Regions from separate parts of the Massilia sp. KIM genome, predicted to be linked through region 1. Evidence: predicted binding sites of a transcription regulator. Region 1 holds the regulator's gene; each other region holds the start of a gene.
What was found. Region 1 encodes sigma-54, which starts transcription at its own class of promoters, with help from an activator protein. Its sites were predicted from a motif close to TGGCANGNAANCTGCTTT; they were not measured.
Positions count from the first base shown of each region.

Region 2: the regulator sigma-54 is predicted to act here: its motif matches at 2,306-2,323, upstream of B0920_RS19965 (PEP-CTERM sorting domain-containing protein).
Region 3: the regulator sigma-54 is predicted to act here: its motif matches at 1,841-1,858, upstream of B0920_RS01290 (flavin monoamine oxidase family protein).
Region 4: the regulator sigma-54 is predicted to act here: its motif matches at 2,337-2,354, upstream of B0920_RS02565 (PEP-CTERM sorting domain-containing protein).

Region 1 covers NZ_MVAD01000003.1:201,329-206,335, forward strand. The annotation lists gene rapZ (RNase adapter RapZ) at 1-691, shown strand, start outside; gene B0920_RS21160 (enoyl-CoA hydratase/isomerase family protein) at 1,032-2,117, opposite strand; gene hpf (ribosome hibernation-promoting factor, HPF/YfiA family) at 2,215-2,568, opposite strand; gene B0920_RS21170 (RNA polymerase factor sigma-54) at 2,627-4,102, opposite strand; gene lptB (LPS export ABC transporter ATP-binding protein) at 4,105-4,860, opposite strand; gene lptA (lipopolysaccharide transport periplasmic protein LptA) at 4,860-5,007, opposite strand, start outside.
Region 2 covers NZ_MVAD01000002.1:1,160,665-1,165,671, forward strand. The annotation lists gene B0920_RS19960 (PEP-CTERM sorting domain-containing protein) at 827-1,480, shown strand; gene B0920_RS19965 (PEP-CTERM sorting domain-containing protein) at 1,512-2,192, opposite strand; gene B0920_RS19970 (helix-turn-helix domain-containing protein) at 2,471-3,352, opposite strand; gene B0920_RS19975 (hydrolase) at 3,554-4,192, shown strand; gene B0920_RS19980 (LysR family transcriptional regulator) at 4,584-5,007, shown strand, end outside.
Region 3 covers NZ_MVAD01000001.1:261,543-266,549, reverse strand. The annotation lists gene B0920_RS01305 (acyltransferase family protein) at 1-21, shown strand, start outside; gene B0920_RS01300 (phasin family protein) at 18-608, opposite strand; gene B0920_RS01295 (hypothetical protein) at 804-1,550, shown strand; gene B0920_RS01290 (flavin monoamine oxidase family protein) at 1,908-3,488, shown strand; gene B0920_RS01285 (cytochrome c) at 3,485-3,898, shown strand; gene B0920_RS01280 (RidA family protein) at 3,941-4,426, shown strand; gene B0920_RS01275 (TonB-dependent siderophore receptor) at 4,484-5,007, shown strand, end outside.
Region 4 covers NZ_MVAD01000001.1:532,680-537,686, forward strand. The annotation lists gene B0920_RS02555 (hypothetical protein) at 1-571, shown strand, start outside; gene B0920_RS02560 (proline dehydrogenase family protein) at 568-1,566, opposite strand; gene B0920_RS02565 (PEP-CTERM sorting domain-containing protein) at 1,748-2,302, opposite strand; gene B0920_RS02570 (EAL domain-containing protein) at 2,583-4,175, shown strand; gene B0920_RS02575 (ferritin-like domain-containing protein) at 4,326-5,007, shown strand, end outside.

The sequences.
Region 1 (5,007 bases):
GCTGGTGGAGCTGCCGGTGAGCGTGCGCCGGCTGCGCGAGGAAGGCCACTCTGTGAAGGTGATGTTCCTGACCGCGAGCACGCACTCGCTGGTGGCGCGTTTCTCCGAGACCCGCCGCAGCCACCCGCTGTCGCACGAGCTGCGCCCGGGCGAGAACCCGGCCTCGCGCCGCACCCTGATCGAATGCATCGCCGAGGAGCGCGAGCGCCTGTCGGCGATCGAGAACCTGGGGCACGTGATCGACACCTCGGAACTCTCGGCCAACAAGCTGCGCGCCTGGATCAAGGAACTGGCCGAGGTGGCGCACGCGCCGCTGACCCTGTTCTTCGAGTCCTTCGCCTTCAAGGTGGGGGTGCCGCTGGACGCCGACTTCGTGTTCGACGTGCGGGCGATTCCGAATCCCTATTACGATCTGGCGCTGCGCCCGCTGACGGGCCGCGACGCGCCGGTGATCGCCTTTCTCGACGCCCAGCCGAGCGCGGCCGAGATGCTGGAGGACATCCGCAGCTTCGTGGAGAAGTGGCTGCCCTCGTTCAAGACCGACAACCGGAGTTATCTCACCGTGGCGGTGGGGTGCACCGGGGGGCAGCACCGCTCGGTGTACATGGCCGAAAGGCTGGGGGCGTATTTCGGCGCGACCGAGCGCGTGATCGTGAGGCATCGGGAGCAGCCGAAGAACCTGACGGCTTGAGGTGACGGCGGCGCGGGGTTGCTGGTCGCTCTTCGCTGTTTGCTGTTCGCTCTTCGCTGTTTGCTGTTTGCTGTTCGCTCTTCGCTGAGTGTTGCTCGCTGTTCGCTGTTCGCTCTTCGCTGAGTGCTGCTCGTTGTTCGCGCCGCGACTGGCACTTGCGTGCATGCACGCCAGCCCCCCTTGCACCCGCAGCCCCAGCACGTCATTCCGGCGAAGGCCGGAATCCAATTCCTATGCGCAGTGACGGGCGTTTAACGCAGCGGGTCTGCACGCAAACTTGGATTCCGGCCTTCGCCGGAATGACGTGCTGAGGCTAGCGGCTGAAAGCTTGGGCTGCGGGTCAGTCCAGATGCCGCAAAGGATGCGCCCACTCCGGCCACACCGGCTCGAAGAAGCGCGCCACCATCTCCGCACTCACCTCCTCCAGCGTCGGCGGATTCCACTGCGGCGCATTGTCCTTGTCGATCACGAGCGCCCGCACGCCTTCCAGCACCTCGCCGTGCTCGAAATTACGCCGCACCACCGAGCGCTCCATGCGCAGGCAGTCCGCCACGTCGAGTTGCGCCCCGCGCGCCAGCAGCTCGCGCGTCACGCACATCATCAGGGGCGAACGCGAGCGCATCGCCTTGAGCGCCTTCTGCGCGAACGGATTCTCGTCCGCTTCAAGCGAGGCCATCACCGCCGCCACCGAATCCGACCCGAAGTGCCGGTCGATCGCCGCACGCTGCGCCTCCAGCTCGCTCGCCCCGGCTTGATCCGCGAACGGCGCGGCAAACGCACGTATCGCCGCCGGCAATTCCTCGCCCGCCGTCGCCTCGATCAAAGCATGCAGCTCGCCCAGCGCCGCGCCAGGCACGAACACGTCGGCCAGCCCCACGTAGAGCGCATCCGCCGCCCCGATGGTCAGCCCCGTCAAGCCGAGGTAATTGCCCAGCTGCCCAGGCGCATGCGACAGGAAGTGGCTGCCGCCCACGTCCGGGAACAGGCCGATGTTCACCTCCGGCATCGCCATCCTGGTGCGCTCGGTGACGATGCGCAGCCCGCAACCGGGCCCGCCCTGGGCGATGCCCATGCCGCCGCCCATCACCACGCCGTCCATGATGGCGATGTAGGGCTTGGGATAGAAGTGGATCAGGTGGTTGAGCGCGTATTCCTCGGTGAAGAAGTCTTCCAGCAGCGCGCTGCCGCCCTGGGGCGTGGCGTGGCCGACCTCGTGGAAGAAGCGGATGTCCCCGCCCGCGCACAAGGCCTTGTCGCTGCTGCTGGTGATGAGGACGGCCGCGACGCCGGCGTCGTCCTTCCAGGCGTTCAAGGCCGCGGTGAGCGCGCGCACCATCTCGAGCGAGAGCGAATTCAGCGCCTTGGGGCGGTCCAGGGTGATGATGCCGGTGCGATTGGCGACACGGGTGAGGACGTGGTCGGTCATGGCGTGTTCTGTGATTGAAAAGATAAGCATTTTACAGAACACGGATGCAAAAAGGGCGTCCCCTCAGACGCCCTTGCTAGTGGTGCCCTGCGGCCGATCAGGCTGCAGCGACGTCGCCGTTTTCCGGCAGGCGCTTCAGCGCCATGTGGTCATGACTGCGGAGCATTTGCTTGTGCTTCAGAACCTGGCGATCCAGCTTATCCATCAGGGTATCGATCGCGGCGTACAAGTCTTGCGCGACACTGGCCACGTGCAGGGTTTTCCCCGATACCTGTAGGTTGATTTCCGCTTTTTGCCTTTTTTCTTTCTCAGTGAGATTGTCGACGCAGAGGAAGACATGGGTGTCGATCACTTGATCGAAATGCCGAATGATGCGCTCGAGCTTATTCTGAACGTATTCACGGATAGCGGGGGTCACTTCGAGATGGTGTCCACTGATTGTGAGGTTCATACACACTCCTTTGAAGATGTCGCGCCGCCCAGGCACAAGGCAGGAGTGGGCAGCGCTGTTACAAGGCTTTGCGGAGGCTGACGGGAGGGATCTTGAGCGCTTCACGGTATTTCGCGACCGTCCTGCGCGCAATGACCATGCCTTGTTCCCCGAGCATCTCCGCGATCTTGCTGTCGGATAATGGATTCTTAGGGTCTTCTGCTCCTGTCAATTGCGCGATGAGCGCGCGGATCGCCGTCGAAGAGGCTTCTCCCCCCGCCTCGGTGGCGACATGGCTTCCGAAGAAGTATTTCAACTCAAACATGCCGTGCGGGGTCAGCATGTACTTCTGCGTTGTGACACGGGAAATTGTGCTCTCGTGTAGACCTAGTGTATCAGCTATCTCACGTAAAACAAGGGGCCGCATGGCAACCGCACCGTGCGAAAAGAAATTCTTCTGGCGCTCGACGATGGCCTCTGCCACACGGAGGATGGTGTCGAAACGCTGGCGCATGTTCTTGATGAGCCACTTGGCTTCCTGCAGCTGGGCGTTCATGCCTTCGCACTTCCCCTGCTTCATGAGCGAGGCGTACAGGCTGTTCACGCGCAGGCGCGGCATCACGTCCGGATTGAGCAACACCGCCCAGCCGCTCTTGGCGCGCCGCACGATCACGTCCGGCACCACGTAGTCCGAGACGTTGGCCGCGAAGGCCGCGCCCGGATGCGGATTGCAGGCGCGCACCACGGCCTGCACCTCGCGCAGGTCCTCGTCGTCGCAGTCCAGCGCCTTCTTGAGCTTGCTGTATTCGCGCTGGGCGAACCAGCTCAGGTAGCCCTCGACGATCTTGAGGGCCAGGCGCCGCGTCACCAGGGGCACGCCGGGCATGCGGCGGATCTGCAGGGCCAGGCATTCGCCGGCGCTGCGCGCGCCCACGCCGATCGGGTCCAGGCTCTGCACCAGGGCCAGGGCGCAGCGCAGCTCGTCCATCTCGATCTCGAGTTCCTCCGGCAGGCGCGCGTGGATCTCGTCCAGCGGTTCTTCCAGGTAGCCGTTGTCGTCCAGGGCGTCGATCACCAGCTCGGCCAGCGCGCGGTCGCGCGCCGAGCAGCCGGTGGTGCGCACCTGTTCCATCAGGTGCTCGCGCAGGGTGACACTGCTGGCTTCCAGTTGCGGGCGGCCGTCCTCGTCGTCGCCGCCGCGTCCGCCGCCGCCTTCGCCCCAGTCGCCATCGTGCAGCTCGCGCTCGCCGCCCTCGGCGGCGCCGTCCGCGCCGTCGGCGTGCTCGGCCGGCGCGGCCTCGCCTTCCGCCGCGCCGGGCGTGGCGGCCGGCGCTTCGCCATTGGGCGGCGCGTTATTGATGGCGCCATCTGCCAGCAGGCGCACCGAGCGGTCGAGCGGATCGTCGAGGCGCTCCAGCATCGGATTATCGGACAGGATCTGCTCGATCTCCTGGTGCAGCTCGAGCGTGGACAACTGCAGCAGGCGGATCGACTGCTGCAGTTGCGGCGTCAGTGCAAGGTGCTGGGAAGTGCGTAGCTGCAGGGACTGTTTCATGTCTACATGCGGAAGTGTTCACCCAGGTAGACGCGGCGCACGGATTCATTGGCGATGATGTCGTCGGGCCGGCCCGAGGCCAGCACGGCGCCCTGGTTGATGATGTAGGCGCGGTCGCAGATGCCGAGCGTCTCGCGGACGTTGTGGTCGGTGATCAGGACACCGATCTTGCGCTCCTTCAGGAAGCGCACGATGCGCTGGATCTCGATCACGGCGATCGGATCGACGCCCGCGAAGGGCTCGTCCAGCAGCACGAAGCGGGGATTGGTGGCGAGCGCGCGCGCGATCTCGACGCGGCGCCGCTCGCCGCCCGACAGCGCCAGCGCCGGGCTCTCGCGCAGCTTCTCGATCTGCAGGTCGGCCAGCAGCGTGTCGAGGCGCTCGTTGATCTGCTCCTTGGTGAGCGGCTTGCCGTCCTGCTTCTGCAGCTCGAGCACGGCGCGGATGTTCTCCTCCACCGTCAGCTTGCGGAACACCGAGGCCTCCTGCGGCAGGTAGGACAAGCCCAGCACCGCGCGCCGGTGGATCGGCAGGCTCGAGATGTCGGTGCCGTTGATGTCGATGCTGCCGGCGTCCGAGGGCACCAGGCCGACGATCATGTAGAAGGAGGTGGTCTTGCCGGCGCCGTTCGGCCCCAGCAGCCCGACCACCTCGCCGCAGTCGACCTGCAGCGAGACGTCGCGCACCACCAGGCGCTTGCCGTAGGTTTTCTGCAGCCCCTTGACGATCAAGGTGCTGCCGCAGTCGCGGGCCTCCATCACTGCTTCCCTGCCGGGGCCGCGCCCTGCGTTGCGCCTTGTGCCGGGGCCGCGCGCTTGGGCGCCAGGATCAGGGTGCCGCGGCCGCCGCCGACCTTGCTCTCGCCGCTGGCGTCGTTGCGCACGGTGGCGACTTCCTTGCGGTTG
Region 2 (5,007 bases), on a different contig from region 1:
AGTCCCTGCTTTTTCTCCTCACTGGTTGCGCCATAGACGATATCACCGCCGCAACCACGGCAAACGTGGGCGCCATAGCTGCACTCGAAGTGGCATTGGCCGCATGAAAAAGTAGATGACATTAATTGCCCTTGGGTAAGTTTTATCAGGGCAATTATATCTCGTGATTAGAATAACACAACGCAGATTGCATGCGTGTTGCCCGTTGCCAACACATGTAATAGGCAAATTCAAAGGCTGCGTACATATGCATGACAAATTGCAAAAATGTACAGTATTGTTAGAGCTCTGCGTACCTGCGGGAAGTGTGAGTCTGACTGCGAAATCCAGGCAGAACGAGGTGAGAAAGGGCAAATCTCGCTCGCGGCAGTCGCCGCCAGCTACGAGCTGCGGCTTTGTCGACCCAACGATTCGACGACGATGCAGCGCGTGCGGGCCGCGTTAGTTGACGCGAGAGTTGTTTTGATGGGCTCGACCCGCATGCTCTTCCGAGGTATCTAGCGGGCGTCCGATGGTGCAGAGTGGGCTATTGGGGTGTGTTCTTCTACCGCGCTGGCCTTGATCTCGTTGGGAGCGTTCATTTCTTGTTGATTCGGTACGGCGGGTAGCGGCGGAGCCAAGGCTTGCCATTTTACCGCGATCGACTCGGCTGGATGCTGCAAAAAGCACACGGTGGGTTCGCGCGAGCCAGCACGCCTGAGTGTCGGTTTTTTTTACACTCGACGCCAGACGGAAAACCACGCTTGAACTAAGTCATTGATTTGACGACATGTTAGTATCCGTGGTGCAATTCTTGCTTACAATCCCGGTTATCTGGGAGAACAACATGAAACGCATCATTTGCAAGACTATCGGGGTAATGGCGCTGGTCCTCGGCGCGGCCGGCGCGCAGGCCGGGGTGATCGCCAGCGACAATACCTACGGCGTGTTCGACAAATACACCGGCACCCGCACCCTGGACGTGAAGACCCACGGCACGATCGCCGACCTGAACATCCTGGTGTCCTTCTCCAAGTGCGACAATCCGGTGCTGGGCGCGGTTGGCGGAGCCTGCGCCGGCGCCGGCACGCCCTACGAGAACGAGATCGTGATGCGCTTGACCAGCCCGACCGGCGTCAAGGTCGACCTCGTGCTGGAGAACACCTTTAACCTGGGCAGCAGTGGCGCCGGCCAGGTCAGCCTGATTTTCGATGACGAAGGCGCGCCGCTCGGAACCCAGGTGCAGGGCGGCAGCTTCAAGCCGGTCGGCAGCTTGAGCGCCTTCGACAAGCTCGACGCTTTCGGCGCGTGGACGCTGGAACTCGGCGACACCAGGCGCCTCGATCCGCTCGAATATTATTTCTCCCAGCTGATCGTCACCTTCGCCGGCGAAGAAGAGGAAGGCGAGGAAACGCCCGGCGGACGGGTGCCGGAACCGGCTTCGCTCGGGCTGCTGGCCTTGGGCCTGGCCGGTATGCTGGCCGCGCGCCGCCGGCGTTAGCGTCGGCGGCGCCGCCAGCGTTTGCGGGGACTTACTTGAGCGCCGTCGTCCGATGGCGGCGTGCTTTTCGGGCCCTGCTGGCGAGCGCAATCAGCGCGATTCCGAACAGCGATACGGTGCCCGGTTCCGGGACCGCTCTGGTAACGACGCTGAGGTTGTCGAAACCAACGGGGTCGTCTCCACCAGAAGTCTCGAACACGAGCCAATCGACATTCGTCCAGAGCGGGCCGTGGAACTCGAGCGTCTGATACAGATCGCTGTAGTAGTCGGCATAGGCGGTTCCACCTTTGGAAGAGCTCAGGGAGTAGGCGCCGCCGTCAAGCCCTGCGGTAAACATCAGCGACTTCAGGCTGAAGCTCGCACCGTCGACCCGGGCCACGTACATGAGTCCCGGATAATAGACGCCATCGGGCAAAAGCTCGCTCTTCCCCAGATAGTCCTTGTTATAGCCGAACGTCGAGCCTTCATAACATCCGCTGTTATCGAAGGTGAGCGACTTCCCGAAGGGCGAGGGCACACCCATGTATTGGGTATTAACATGAAAATGGCAGCGCGCAGAAAATACGAAGTCGCCGATGACAAGGTTGGCAGTCGGGTTTTCCGAGCCGGTCAGGTTTTCGAAATCGAAGTTGATGACTGCGGCCGACACCTGCTGGCACATCGCAGCGAGAGTGAGGATCGCTGCCAGCAGCGCGTGGAGTACGGTTTTCATAAGGTCGTTCTTTACCTAAAACATGGATGAGTCCCGGCCCTATGATGAACTCGCATGGGGCCGGCATATTGCGCTGCTACAGTTCTGGAGAAGCGTGGCGAGCCTGAGTGTGACAAGCACAAAGCGTGCCCCTAGGAAATAATCTAACAAAAACAAACAGTTAGTTCCTGGCCTTTCACATTTTCTCGCCTGAATGTAAATTTCTCCGACACTTGCCTCCACATTCTGGGCCGGCGCGCCGCTCCTGCCGATGCCGCGATCCCATCCAACTCGCTCTCCTAGCGCCGGCTGTCGCCGCGCCATGCCCCGGGCGCAACGCCCACGAGTTTCCGAAAAGTGCGTCCGAAATGGACCGTGTCGGCAAAGCCAGTCGCCTGCGCGACATCGGCCAGCGACAGATCGGAACTGGCCAGCATCGTCTGAGCGCGCCGGATCCGGCTATTGAGCTGCCACTGATAGGGCGCCAGTCCCGTGGACGTCTTGAAGGCACGGCTGAAATGGGCCTGCGACAGGTTGACGATGCCCGCCAGCGTTCCCAGCTCGATGCGGTCCGGGAAATGCGCCTCCATGTAGTCGACCACCCGCCGCAACTGCCAGGGCACCAGGCCGCCGGGCTTGTAATCGCTCACCGGCGATACCGAAAACAATTGCGAGGTAATGGCGGTGATGATGCCGTCTCCATACAGCTGCATCGACGGATCGGGATGGTTGACCGCTTCCGACAGCAGCCTGGTCAGGTTCCAGATCCGCTCGTTCGTGAAGCGCAGCCGCGGCGCGCTCACCCTGTTGGCGTCCATCGTCATCTGCATCGATTCGCTCAGGACATCGAAGTCGAACACCAAGGCGGCGTCGACGATGCGCCGCGCGTTCATCGAATGCCCCCACAAGTCCAGCCCGGCCGGGGCGAAATACATATGGCGCGGCGCGTGGGCGACCGGGCAGGGCGTGCTGGCCTGCAGGCGCGGCTCGCAGACGCCGCCCGATTCCTCCAGCACGACGCTCAGGCGCGGGTGGGCCCCATTCGGAAGCAGGCTGACGCATTCGCCCACGCAGTCGTAGCGCGTGACGGCGAGCTTGACGCCGCGCCATGCGCGCTGCGACTGCGCCACGCCGACGACGTTCGGGGACAGGGCTCGTGGTGGTGCGGGCTGGGCGCGCATGGTCTTCTCCTTCTCTGGTTCATCAAGATGCGTCCGGCATGCGCCGGACGGTGTTCCCTCGGGCAGTCCCGCCGGCGCCGGCAAGCCGGGCGCAGGATCGGACCATCAACAGCAGGAACGGACATTGTTGCTGCGATATCGCATTGCTATCGTTCTGTCTCGACGCCTCTCCACTCACACGCCACGACAAAGGACAGCAACATGAGCAAGAACGGACTCGACGCGCTCCTCCGGCCCGAAGACAGCATCCTGGTGCTGATCGATCATCAGCCCTTCCAGTTCGCGACCCTGCACAGCCACGAACCGACGATGGTGATCAATAACGTGGTCGGCCTGGCCAAGTCGGCCAAGGTCTTCGGCGTGCCCACCGTGCTGACCACGGTCCTGGAAGAGCGCGGGGGATACATCATCAAGGAATTGCAAGATCTCTTCCCTGAACAAAAGCCGATCAATCGCACCTTCATCAATACTTGGGAAGATGCGCGCGTGACCGAGATCGTGAGGACGAGCGGTCGCAAGCAACTGATCCTCGCGGCGCTCTATACCGAAATCTGCCTGGCGATGCCGGCCATCCACGCGCTGGCCGACGGTTACGACGTCTTCATCGTCACCGATGCCTCCGGCGGCGTGTCGGCGGAAGCCCACGACATGGCGGTGCGCCGCATGGTGGCGGCCGGATGCGTGCCGATCACCTGGATGGCGGTGATGTCGGAATGGCAGCGCGACCATGCGCGGCCCACGGGCGAGGGCATCGCCAGGGTCGTCGCCGAGAACGGCGGCGGCGCGTCCGTCGCGCTCGCGTGGGAGCTTCAGCTCCTCGCCACCCATGCGCATGCCTGAGGTAAAACCGGTGGCGCGTGCGGGGATAATCATCATCGTCGGCGAAGAAGCCCGGAATGGTTTAGGGGGTGTGAAGCGAGCTTGTATAAGCGCTAACACCCAATCGATTTTGCAGGTTTGGCAAGGCAGGCGCTAGTAGCGTTGCTGGACTTGCTGTGTTGCGCGAACTGGAACGCCGCCGCCCCGACGGCCGGTGCGGCGCGTTCGGGGACTTGAAAAGGAAAGCGGATGGTGGAGGCAAGCCTGGACGGACGATGGGACCCGCCGTGGTCCTGGTGGGGGAGGCCGTGGTGACCGCGCCCGTCTCCAGGCGCCTCGGCGTCTGGGCAGGCCTTCGGTATAGTGGCGTGCATCGTTCATCGCGCCGCGCCGCGCCACCGGGAGCATCGTAGTGGATATCGAAGAGTTGCAGACCTTCGTCGAAGTCGCCGACGCGGGGGGCATTTCGCCGGCCGCCCTCCGGCTGGGCGTGTCCAAATCCATCGTCAGCCGGCGGCTGGCGCGGATCGAGGCGGAGCTGGGCATCCAGCTACTGTCGCGCACCACGCGAGGCGCCTCGCTGACCGAAGCCGGCGCCGCCTTCCGCGACTACGCGGCGCGCGCCTGCGCCGAGATCGCCCAGGCCAAGGAAACCATCGTGCCCGAAGGAGAGCTGTGCGGGCGCCTGCGCGTGGCCGTGCCGCTGTCCTTCGGGCCGACCCATTTCGCGCCCGTGCTGGCCGAGATGGCGCGGCTCCACCCTCAATTGCACATCCACACCTGCTACAGCGACAGGCTGGTCGATCTCGTCACCGAAGGCTACGATTGCGCGATCC
Region 3 (5,007 bases), on a different contig from region 1:
CGGCGCCCGCGCGCCGCCTAATGGGTGGCGCTGCCGGGCGGGCGCATGTCCGCACTCGCCTGCGCGCGCGCCTGCTGCATGCCCTGCTCCATGTCGCGCTGGGCCGCCTTGCCCTCTTCGCTGCCCATGTGCATGCCGCCGCCGGCCCCGTCGGGGCGGGCGAAGGGGTCGGCCATGTTGCGCATCGCCTCCTGCTGGGTGCGCAGACCGCGCTCGGTTTCCTCGGCCGCGCTGCGGGCTACCTCGTCGACCAGGGCGCGCGCGGTGCGCGTGGCGTTCTGCACATGTTGCTCGGCCACGCGCGCCAGCTCGACCTGGGCGTCGGCGGCCACGCGTGCGATGTGCTGCTGGTAGGCGCGCAGCTTGTCGGTGGTGGGCTGGGCGCGCGCAGCCGCCGCGCCCAGCACCTCGGTATGGCGCTCCGCGCCCAGCACCTGCCGGCTGGCGAGGGCGCTTTCTTCCAGCAGGGTCTGGGCCAGCTGGATGTTCAGGTCGCAGAGGTGCTGGAAGGAACGGAACAGGGATCTGGAAATGTCGTTGACGAACGCCGTCTGTGCGTCCAGGTGACTGCGCACTGCCGGCGTCACGGTCGGTGGAAACGGAAACATGGTGGGCCTCGCTCAGGGGTTGGACGGAGTGCCCGCAGCGCCAGCTGCAGGCGCAGGCTTGGGCACGAGCTTAGAAGGTAAAGGCCTGGCCGCGGGGCCGCTTGATGTGCCCCAAAAGTGTCCGCCGCCCGGGCCGCCGGTCCTGGCGCGATCTTTGCATCAGAGAAAGCACCTGAACTCGTCCGTGAGGTGCCGATGCTGTTAGCAAACGATGTGATCGCGTATCCAGGACCGCCGTCCCAGGCCCTGCGCATCCTGTGGATCGATCGCGAGCGGGCCCTGGCCTGGGTGTTCGCACTGCGCCAGGAACGCGCCCTGCCGCGGCAGGTGGAACTGGGCTCGCTGGTGCGCGACGTGCAGGACGGCCGCGCGCGGCTGCTGCCGACCGACCCCTATGCGGCCGCGCGCCCGGCCGGGACCGTGCCGCCGGCGCACGCGGCGCTCCAGGCGCGCGCGCTCGACGCCGTCCAGTCCCTGCATGCCGGCCTGCCCGCGCTCTACCAGCAGCGCGAGCGCGCCGCGCTGCTGAGCGCCTACGCCGATGCCCACGGGGTGTCGCGCGCCACCCTGATGCGCTACCTGCGGCGCTGGTGGGAACGCGGCCAGACGCCCGAGGCGCTGCTGCCCGACTACGCCAACTCGGGCGCGCGCGGGCGCACGCGCATGGCGAACGCGGGCGTCAAGCGCGGCCGGCCGCGCAAGGGCCTCCTTCCGGGCGCCAATGCCGACGCCCGCATGCGCGCCATTTTCGTGGCCGCCGCCGCGCGCTACGCCGCCACCCACGAGGTGTTCTCGCGGCGCGCCGCCTACCGCCAGATGCTGGCCGATTACTTCCATGACGCCGAGCCGGGCGTGGTGCCGAGCTACGGCCAGTTCCGCTACTGGCTGGAGCGCGATGCCCAGACCCTGCCTCCCGGCGCGGGGCGCCGGAGCGCGCCCTGAGCATGCCAATCCGGTGCATCGGCGTCACGCAATGGTGCAACGCCGCATTTTCAGATCGCGGCGCCCTGCACCGGCCCGTGCGGCCCGTCGGCGCGGGCGAAAAACAAAGTGTGGACGGGAAAAATAAACTTTGTGTGACACGGCCTGGCATGGCCAAGCGTCAATACAGCGCGAGAATGGCCGTGAACAAACATTATTCGACCAGGATGGCTTACCGCTAACTTACATCTGCAAAATCGTCTTGCAAACTATATTTTGTTTGCAAATCGTTCTCATTTACCGCATTCCCTTGGCACGGCTATTGCTGAAAGACAGCTCGAGCGAGTAAGTCTTTCCTGTCTTGACCATGAGGTGCGGATGAAACGTTCGACCACGTCGCTGACGCGACGCGAATTCCTGTACCGCGCGGCCGCCGTCGGCGGTTCGGCGCTGTTACTCAACACCCTGAACGCCTGGGGCATGGGGATCCAGTCCCGCGCCACGGCGCCCCCGGCCCTGAGCGGCAGCGGCAAGGGCAAGAAAGTGGTGATCCTCGGCGCCGGCCTGGCCGGGCTCACCGCGGCCTACGAGCTGCGCAAGCTCGGCTACGAGTGCGAAGTGCTGGAGGCGCGCGGCTTCGCCGGCGGGCGCTGCCAGACGGCGCGCAAGGGCTTTCGGCTGCAGGAGCTGGGCGGCGAGGAGCAGGTGTGCCGCTACGACGCCGGCCATTACCTGAACCACGGCCCCTGGCGCATCCCGCTCGACCACCAGTCGACCCTCTACTACACGCGCCAGTTCGAGATTCCGCTCGAGATCATGGTCAACGATAACGACCATGCCTGGGTCTATCTCGAAGACGGCGGCCCGCTGTCCAGGCGCCGCCTGCGCGGCGCCGAGATCAAGGCCGACATGCGCGGCCATGTGGCCGAGCTGCTGGCCAAGTCGGTGCGCGGCAGCCAGCTCGACACCCTGCTCACCCGCGACGACCAGGCCCTATTGCTCGACTACCTGGCCCACGAAGGCGCGCTCAGCAAGAGCGACCTGCTCTACCGGGGCCGCAACGGACGCGGCTGGGCGGTCAATCCCGGCGCCGGGCTGAAGCCCGGCACGCCCTCCGACCCGCTGGCCTTCCGCGACCTGCTGGCGTCCAAGGTGGGCCTGGTCTACAGCGCGGTCCAGGAGTATCCGATGCACGCCACCATGTTCCAGCCGGTGGGCGGCATGGACCAGATCCCGCAGGCCTTCGCCAAACGTCTCGGCAAGGCCGTGCGCTACCAGGCAGAGGTGCAATCGATCCGCCAGGGCCAGGGCAAGGTGACCGTCAACTACAAGGACCTCGCCAGCGGGCGACTGGCCAGCACCAGCGCCGACTGGTGCCTGTGCACGGTGCCCCTGTCGGTGCTGCGCGGCATCGACACCGATTTTTCCGATGGTTTCAAGGCCGCGATCAAGGCCGTCCCCTATGCCCCGGTGGGCAAGATCGGCCTGCAGATGAAGCGCCGCTTCTGGGAAGAGGACGACCACATCTACGGCGGCCACGTGCTGACCGACATGAAGGGCATCAACGTCATCTCCCTTCCTTCCGGCAACTGGCAGCAGAAGAAGGGCGTGGTGCTGGGCTACTACCACTATGCGCTGGACGCGATCGAAGCGAGCGCCCTCAGCCCCGCCGAGCGCGCCGAATTCGCGATGGCCGCCGGCGAGAAGATTTTCCCGGCTTACCGCGACGCCTACGAGAACGCCTTCTCGGTGGCCTGGCACCGGGTCCAGTACAACCTGGGCGGCTGGGCCGACTGGAACGAGGCCGCGCGCAAGTCCGCCTATCCGGTGCTGCTCGAAGGCCAGGACCGCGTGCTGCTGGCCGGCGAGCACCTGAGCTACCTGACCGGCTGGCAGGCCGGCGCCATCGAATCGGCCTGGCAGCAGATCGAACAACTCCACAAGAGGGCAAGCGCATGACACCCCGCATCCTGATTTCCCTGCTGCTGCTGGCGGCCCCGTTGACCCTCCCGGCCATGGCCCAGGACGGCCCCGCCCGCCCCGACGGCAAGACCCTCTACGCCAAGAACTGCGCCGCCTGCCACCAGGCCAACGGGCGCGGCATTCCCGGCGCCTTCCCTGCCCTGGCGGGCAACGATTTCCTGGCCGGCGCGCCGGTAGAGGTGGCCACCGTGCTGCTCAAGGGGCGCGGCGGCATGCCGGACTTCAGCGCCAGCCTGGACGACGCCGAGATGGCCGAGGTCCTGAGCTACGCCCGTAGCAGCTGGGGCAACCGGTCCGGCGCGGTCAGCACCCAGGAGGTGCTGGCCCAGCGCAACGCGCTCCAGCTGCCGCCCGCCAGCCGCAGCCGCTTCGGCAACCAGCACTGATCCGCTACACGGTTTCCCTTCCTCACGATGAAAGAGCACTTCATGAAAAACACGCTTGCCGCCCTGCTCCTGCTGCCTCTCGCCATCCATGCCCAGTCGCAGGAGATCGTGCGCCACAAGATTCCCAATTCCGACTTCCCGATCGCGCTGGCGGTGAGCGTGCCGCCCAGCGCCACCATCCACTTCATCAGCGGCCAGGTGCCGCCGGTGGTCAACAAGAGCGCCGACCCGAACGCCATCGCCGCCTTCGGCGACACCAAGACCCAGACCATCGGCGTCCTGAACCGCATCAAGGAGATCCTGGCCGGCATGGGCCTGGGCATGGGCGACGTCGTGAAGATGCAGGTCTTCCTGGTCGGCGACCCCGGCAAGAACGGCCGCGCCGACGTCGCCGGCTTCATGGAGGGCTACACCCAGTATTTCGGCGGCGCCCAGCCGAACCTGCCGGCGCGCGCCGTGATGCAGGTCGCGGCGCTCAGCAACCCGGGCTGGCTGGTCGAGATCGAAGTGGTCGCCGCCAAGAAGTGATTTCCGCGCGCCCGCGGGCGCGCTCCACAGAATTCGTCGTCAACTAGGGGGTAATACATGCAGAAGGTCATCATCCAGACCGGCGTCGCAGCCGGCATCCTGTCCTGCGGCCTGGGACTCGCGCACGCCGGACCGGCGGACACGCCGGACGACAAGCCGGCCGCGGCCGACGAGGCCCCGGCGGCGGCGGCCGCGCCGGCCTTCGACCCGGCCGCGCCGGGCATCACCACCAGCGGCACCGTGATCGTGACCGGCACCCGCGCCGCCGGCCTGAAGGTGGAGAACAGCGCCTCGCCGGTGCAGGTGCTCGACTCCAGCTCGCTGGCGCGCACCGGCCAGCCCGACCTGATCCAGGCACTGTCCCAGAACCTGCCTTCGCTCAATGCCCAGGCCTTCGGCAGCGACATGGCCAACATGACCCTGTCGGCCCGCCTGCGCGGCCTGAGCCCCAACAACACCCTGGTGCTGGTCAACGGCAAGCGCCGCCACGGCACCGCCAACCTGGCCGTGCTGGGCGGCCCCTACCAGGGAGGCGCGGCGGCCGACCTGAACTACATCCCGGTGGCCGCGATCGACCACGT
Region 4 (5,007 bases), on a different contig from region 1:
CGCGCTCGAGCTGCAATGGCCGGGACGCCGGCTGAGTTTCCTGAACGTGCACCTGAAATCCGGCTGCGCGAACATCGTGCCGACCCCGATCTACCAGGCGCGTCTGCTCGACGACGGGGCGGCGGCCTGCCAGGTGCTGAACCGTCAGGTGGCCCCGCTCGAACGCTGGCTCGACGCCGTGGCCAAGCGCAGCCCGGACTATGTGCTGCTGGGCGATTTCAACCGCCGCATCGACGAGGAAGCAGCGGCCGCGATCCGCCCGCAGCAGGTGCGCGCGGACGGCAGCGACCCCGCCGGGGTACCGGCCGCCGACAAGGACGGCAAGGTGGCGACGCGCTACCTGTGGCAGGAGCTGAGCGACGGCGCAAGAACCCTCCGCCAGGTGCCGCTGACCGGGGTCGACCCTGGCTGCCGCGGCTTCTCGGGCCTCGACCACATCGTGCTCAGCGGCCCGCTGGCGGCGCGCCAGCAGGCCGACCTCGGCTCGCGCAAGAGCGCGGTGGTGCAGGCGCCCGGACAGCGCATCGAGACCAGCGACCACTGCCCGCGCAGCCTGACCCTGTCCTTCTAGTGCGGCTGGGGCGCCAGCAGGTCGCTGACCGCCTGGAACAGCCGGCTCGGCTCCTCCGCGATCCGGTTCAGCACGTACAGGAAGTATTCCTCGCCGAACACCGCGTATTCGCGGGTGCGGAAGCCGCGCCGCTGGAGGTCGTCGATCTGCTCCGTTCCCAGTCCCATCAGCGACTCGAACTCGACCTGGCCGCCGCCGGCGCCACCTGAGCGCTGCAAGCGGGCCGCCAGGTCCTGCTGGATGGCGCGGTCATGGGTCGCGATCGAGCACAGGTGGCCGCTGTCGATCAGGCGCGCCGCATACGCGCGGTAGCGCTCTCCCAGCAGGGGATCGTCGCGGCGCAGGGCCACGCTGTCAGGCTCGGCGAAGGCGCCCTTGACGAGCCGGATGCGTCCGGGCAGCTCCAGCAGGCGCGGCAGATCCTCGGCGCTGCGGTGCAGCTTGGCCGGCACCGTGATGCCGACATGGGAAAGCCCCGCTTCGCGCTGCAGGCGCGCATAGATGGCGTAGATGGCGTCGGCGCGCTCGGCGCCTTCCATCGAAATCATGACCTCGCGCCCGCCGCGCGCCGCCGCGATGGCGATGCGGCGCGCGTTCTCGTAGCCGAATTCCGGACTCACGAGGGAGCCGACGTGCGACAGGTCGAAGCAGATCGTGCCCGGCATGCGCGCGGCGTCGAGCGCGTCGATCAGCGCCAGGAACACGCCGGTCTCGGCGTCCGCCTGGGCGCCGTCGCGGCAGCTCTCTCCCATGTACTCGACCGAGACGTGGTGCCCGCGCCGGCGGATGCGCTCGAGCGCGGGCAGGGTGTCATCGATGTTCCTTCCGGCGATGTAGCGCGCGGCGACCCGGCCAGCGAGGCGGTTCAGTTCGGGGTCGCGCAGAAAGCGTTCCTTGACCGCCTCGTCGAGGGCGAGCAGGCGCAGGGCTTCGGCAGCCTGCCGGCTGGCCGCCTGCCATGCGGGGGGAAACTGGGCTGGGCCTGGATCGTGCATCGTGGTTCTCCGCTGAACAGTGAAAACCACAGCCTAAGGCGAGACCCCGAAGCAGTATTGAACAAAATGATCCGGTGACCAGGCCGGCGCTCAGGCCTTGATTCCAAGTCTGGCCGGCCGGCCTCGCCATCGCGGCAGCGCGCGCGGCTGCTGCCGACGCGCGCGGTCGCCTGGGCGCCGCTCAGGCCTTCCTGCGGCGCGCCGCGCCCAGCGCGGCGGCGCCCAGCAGGGTGAGGGCGATGGAGGTGGGCTCGGGGACGCGGCCCGGGACATCGTCCAGGCGGGTGAACACGTAGTTGACGGAGTTGAGCGCTTCGTCGTGGTCCCGGATGTACGCGGACCAGTCGCCCAGGCCGAAGCCGGCGAAGGTGTAGCCGTCGCCATCGGGATCCTCGTTGATGTCTTCGGGAAGCCCGACGTTGCCGCCGCCATTGTCCAGATGCTGGGTCTGGCCATAGCCGTCGTACCAGGCTAGGTGGTTGACGAAGTCGTCGTCCGTGCTGAGGGCGTAGGCGCCGCCAGGCGCCGGTGCGCCAAACAGCAGGGTGGCGGCTTCGATGCCGTTGTAGGTGATGCCGCCGTTGGACCACTGCGGGCCGTCGCTGACGTTGAACGAACCGATGTAGGTCCATTTCTGGTTGGCGGCGTCGAGGTAGACCTGGCCGAGGACCGGCGCGGCGGTCACGGTGCCCGAGGCGCACAGCGCAAGGAGGGTGGTGGCGAGAAGTCGTTTCATGCGGCATCCTCTGTTGTTCATATGTTATCGTTGCTCAGCAAGAAACGTGCCAAATTCGCAAGTCCCTGATTTTTATCAAGTTGGGTCTCACCGGGGATTCCCGGTGTAAAGCCTCCCGACAAGCGCGTCGGGCGTCGGCGGCGGGCAGGCGGCCGGTCTGACGGCTGTTCCGACCGCCTCCCGCAAAAAGCCGCTCTGGTCCCCATGCCCCGCGCTATACTGCGTTCGCCTGCGGCGGCGTCCGTGGTCCGCATGCGCCAGGCATTTTTTCGGAGGAAGCATGCGCGGTCGGGTGATCGTCCTGTTCAGCATCGGCGTCGCGGCGGCATGCGTCGTCTTGCCGCCCTGGTTCGCATTCCAGGAAGCCCGGCGCCAGGGCTTCGTCGCCGCCGCCGAGATCGCGCAGACCTATGCCCAGGACGTCCTGCACCGCGCCGACGAGACCGCGCGCCAGACCGGGCGGGTCTTCACCCAGCTGGAGCGGGTGCCTGACGGTCCCTGTTCGGAAGCCTCGCTGCGCCTGATGCGCCAGCTCGACCTGACCTCGACCTACATCCAGGCCATGGGCCACGTGCGCGATGGCGCCGTGGTCTGCTCGTCGATGGGCGGCCCGCCTATCCCCCTGGGCGGCGATGTGTTCCGCACCGCGCGCGGGGTACTGATCCATCCGCGCGTGCCGGTCGACACGCCCGGCGCCTCGCCGCTGATGGCGGTCGTGCGCAACGGTTTCGCGGTGCTGGTGCACCGCGACCTGCCACTCGACACCTCGACCGCGATCCCCGGCGTGGCTCTGGGTGTGATGCATCTGGACGCCCTGCGCCGGGGCCCGCCGGAGCTGGCCAAGGGCCTGGTCAAGCGCGAGTGGCTGGCCAGGCTCGGCGCGCGCGCGGAGGCGGTGTTCATCGATGGCGGCCAACTGGTCGCGCTGCGGCGCTCCCCCGAGTTTCGCATCGTCGCGGTCGCCGCCGTGCCGATGGCCTACCTCGAGGAGCGCGCGGCGGCGATCGCGTGGCGCCTGGTGCCGGCCGGGGCCCTCTTCGGGCTGGCGCTGGCGGCCGCCGTCCTGCTGCTGGCGCGCCAGCAGCGCTCGCTCCCGACGGCGCTGAGGCAGGGCTTGCGCCGCAACGAATTCCACCTGCACTACCAGCCGATCGTCGACCTCGACAGCGGGCGCTGGGTCGGACTGGAAGCCCTGTTGCGCTGGCGGCGCGCGGGCGGAGAGACGATCGGCCCGGAACTCTTCATCCCGGTGGCGGAACGGAGCGGCATGATGTCGCGCCTGACCGAAAGGGTGTTCGAGCTCGCCGCGGCCGACCTGGGCGCCTTCCTCGCCTCCCATCCCGGCTTCCACCTCGCCGTCAACCTGTGCCCCACCGACCTGCATTCGGAGGCGCTGCTGGGAATGGTCGACCGCTTCCTGGAGCGCACCGGCGCCGGTGCGTCCAGCCTGATGGTCGAGATCACGGAGCGCGGCTTGCTCGACGTGAACAGCGCCCGCCGCATCATCGCGGCGCTGCGCGCGCGCGGCGTCGGCATCGCCGTCGACGACTTCGGCACCGGCTATTCCAGCCTGTCCTACCTGGAGACCCTGGAGCTCGACTACCTCAAGATCGACCGTTCCTTCATCGAGGCGATCGGCACCGGGGCCCCGACCAGCCAGGTGGTGGGCCACATCGTTGCGATGGCGCGCGCGATGGGGCTGCGCATGATCGCCGAGGGCATCGAGAGCGAGGCCCAGGCCGAGTTCCTGCGCGGGCACGCGGTCCAGTATGCCCAGGGCTGGCTGTTCGGCAAGCCGGCGCCGGCCGCCGAGGTGCTGCGCCTGGCGCAAGCGGGCGAGGGCGCCGGACTGGCCATGATGAGCGCCGCCTGACGCGATTGTTCGCTCATCCGGGACACAGTGTTCGCGTGTGCCGGGCCAGTTTCCCCACCCCCTTGGGTTACATTGCTGCCATCACCTATTTGGCACGCAAGACGCCGGGCGCCAGGGCGTGTGCGCCGCGCTTGCATGGAGGAGGGAAACTTGGCAGTCGCCACCCATCGAGACCAACTGATCAGCATGCTCGCCGAGGCCGCCGAGGTCGAGCACTGCCTGATGTGCAGCTACCTGTACGCCGCATTCTCCCTCAAGCAAAGCACGGAGGAAGACCTGCTCCCCCAGGAGCTGGCCGCCGTCAAGCGCTGGCGCGCCGAGATCATCGCCATCGCCACCGAGGAAATGCTGCACCTGGCCCTGGTCAACAACCTCCTGATCGCGGTCGGTTCGCGTCCCCACTACAGGCATTACAACTTCCCGGCCACCGCCGGCCAGTTCCCCGCCGACGTCGCCGTGGCCCTGCTGCCCTTCGACGGCGCCACGCTCGACCATTTCATCTACGTCGAACGTCCCAGCCAGGCGAACGAGCGCGACAGCGCCACCCTCGAGAAGCCGGCCTATACGCGTGACATGGCGCGCACCGACCTGATCACCGACGTTCCCTGCGAGTACGCGACCGTGGGCGAGCTGTACGGCGCAATCGCGGCCAGCATCTCCCACCTCGCGGCCGAGCTGGGCGAGCAGGGCCTGTTCGTGGGCCAGCCGGAGGCCCAGCTCACCGAGCGCGACGTGTTCCTGCCCGGCCTGTGCAGCATCGCGAACGAGGCCGAGGCCCTGCGCGCGCTGGCGCTGATCGTGGAGCAGGGCGAGGGCTCGCTCGTGTGCGAGG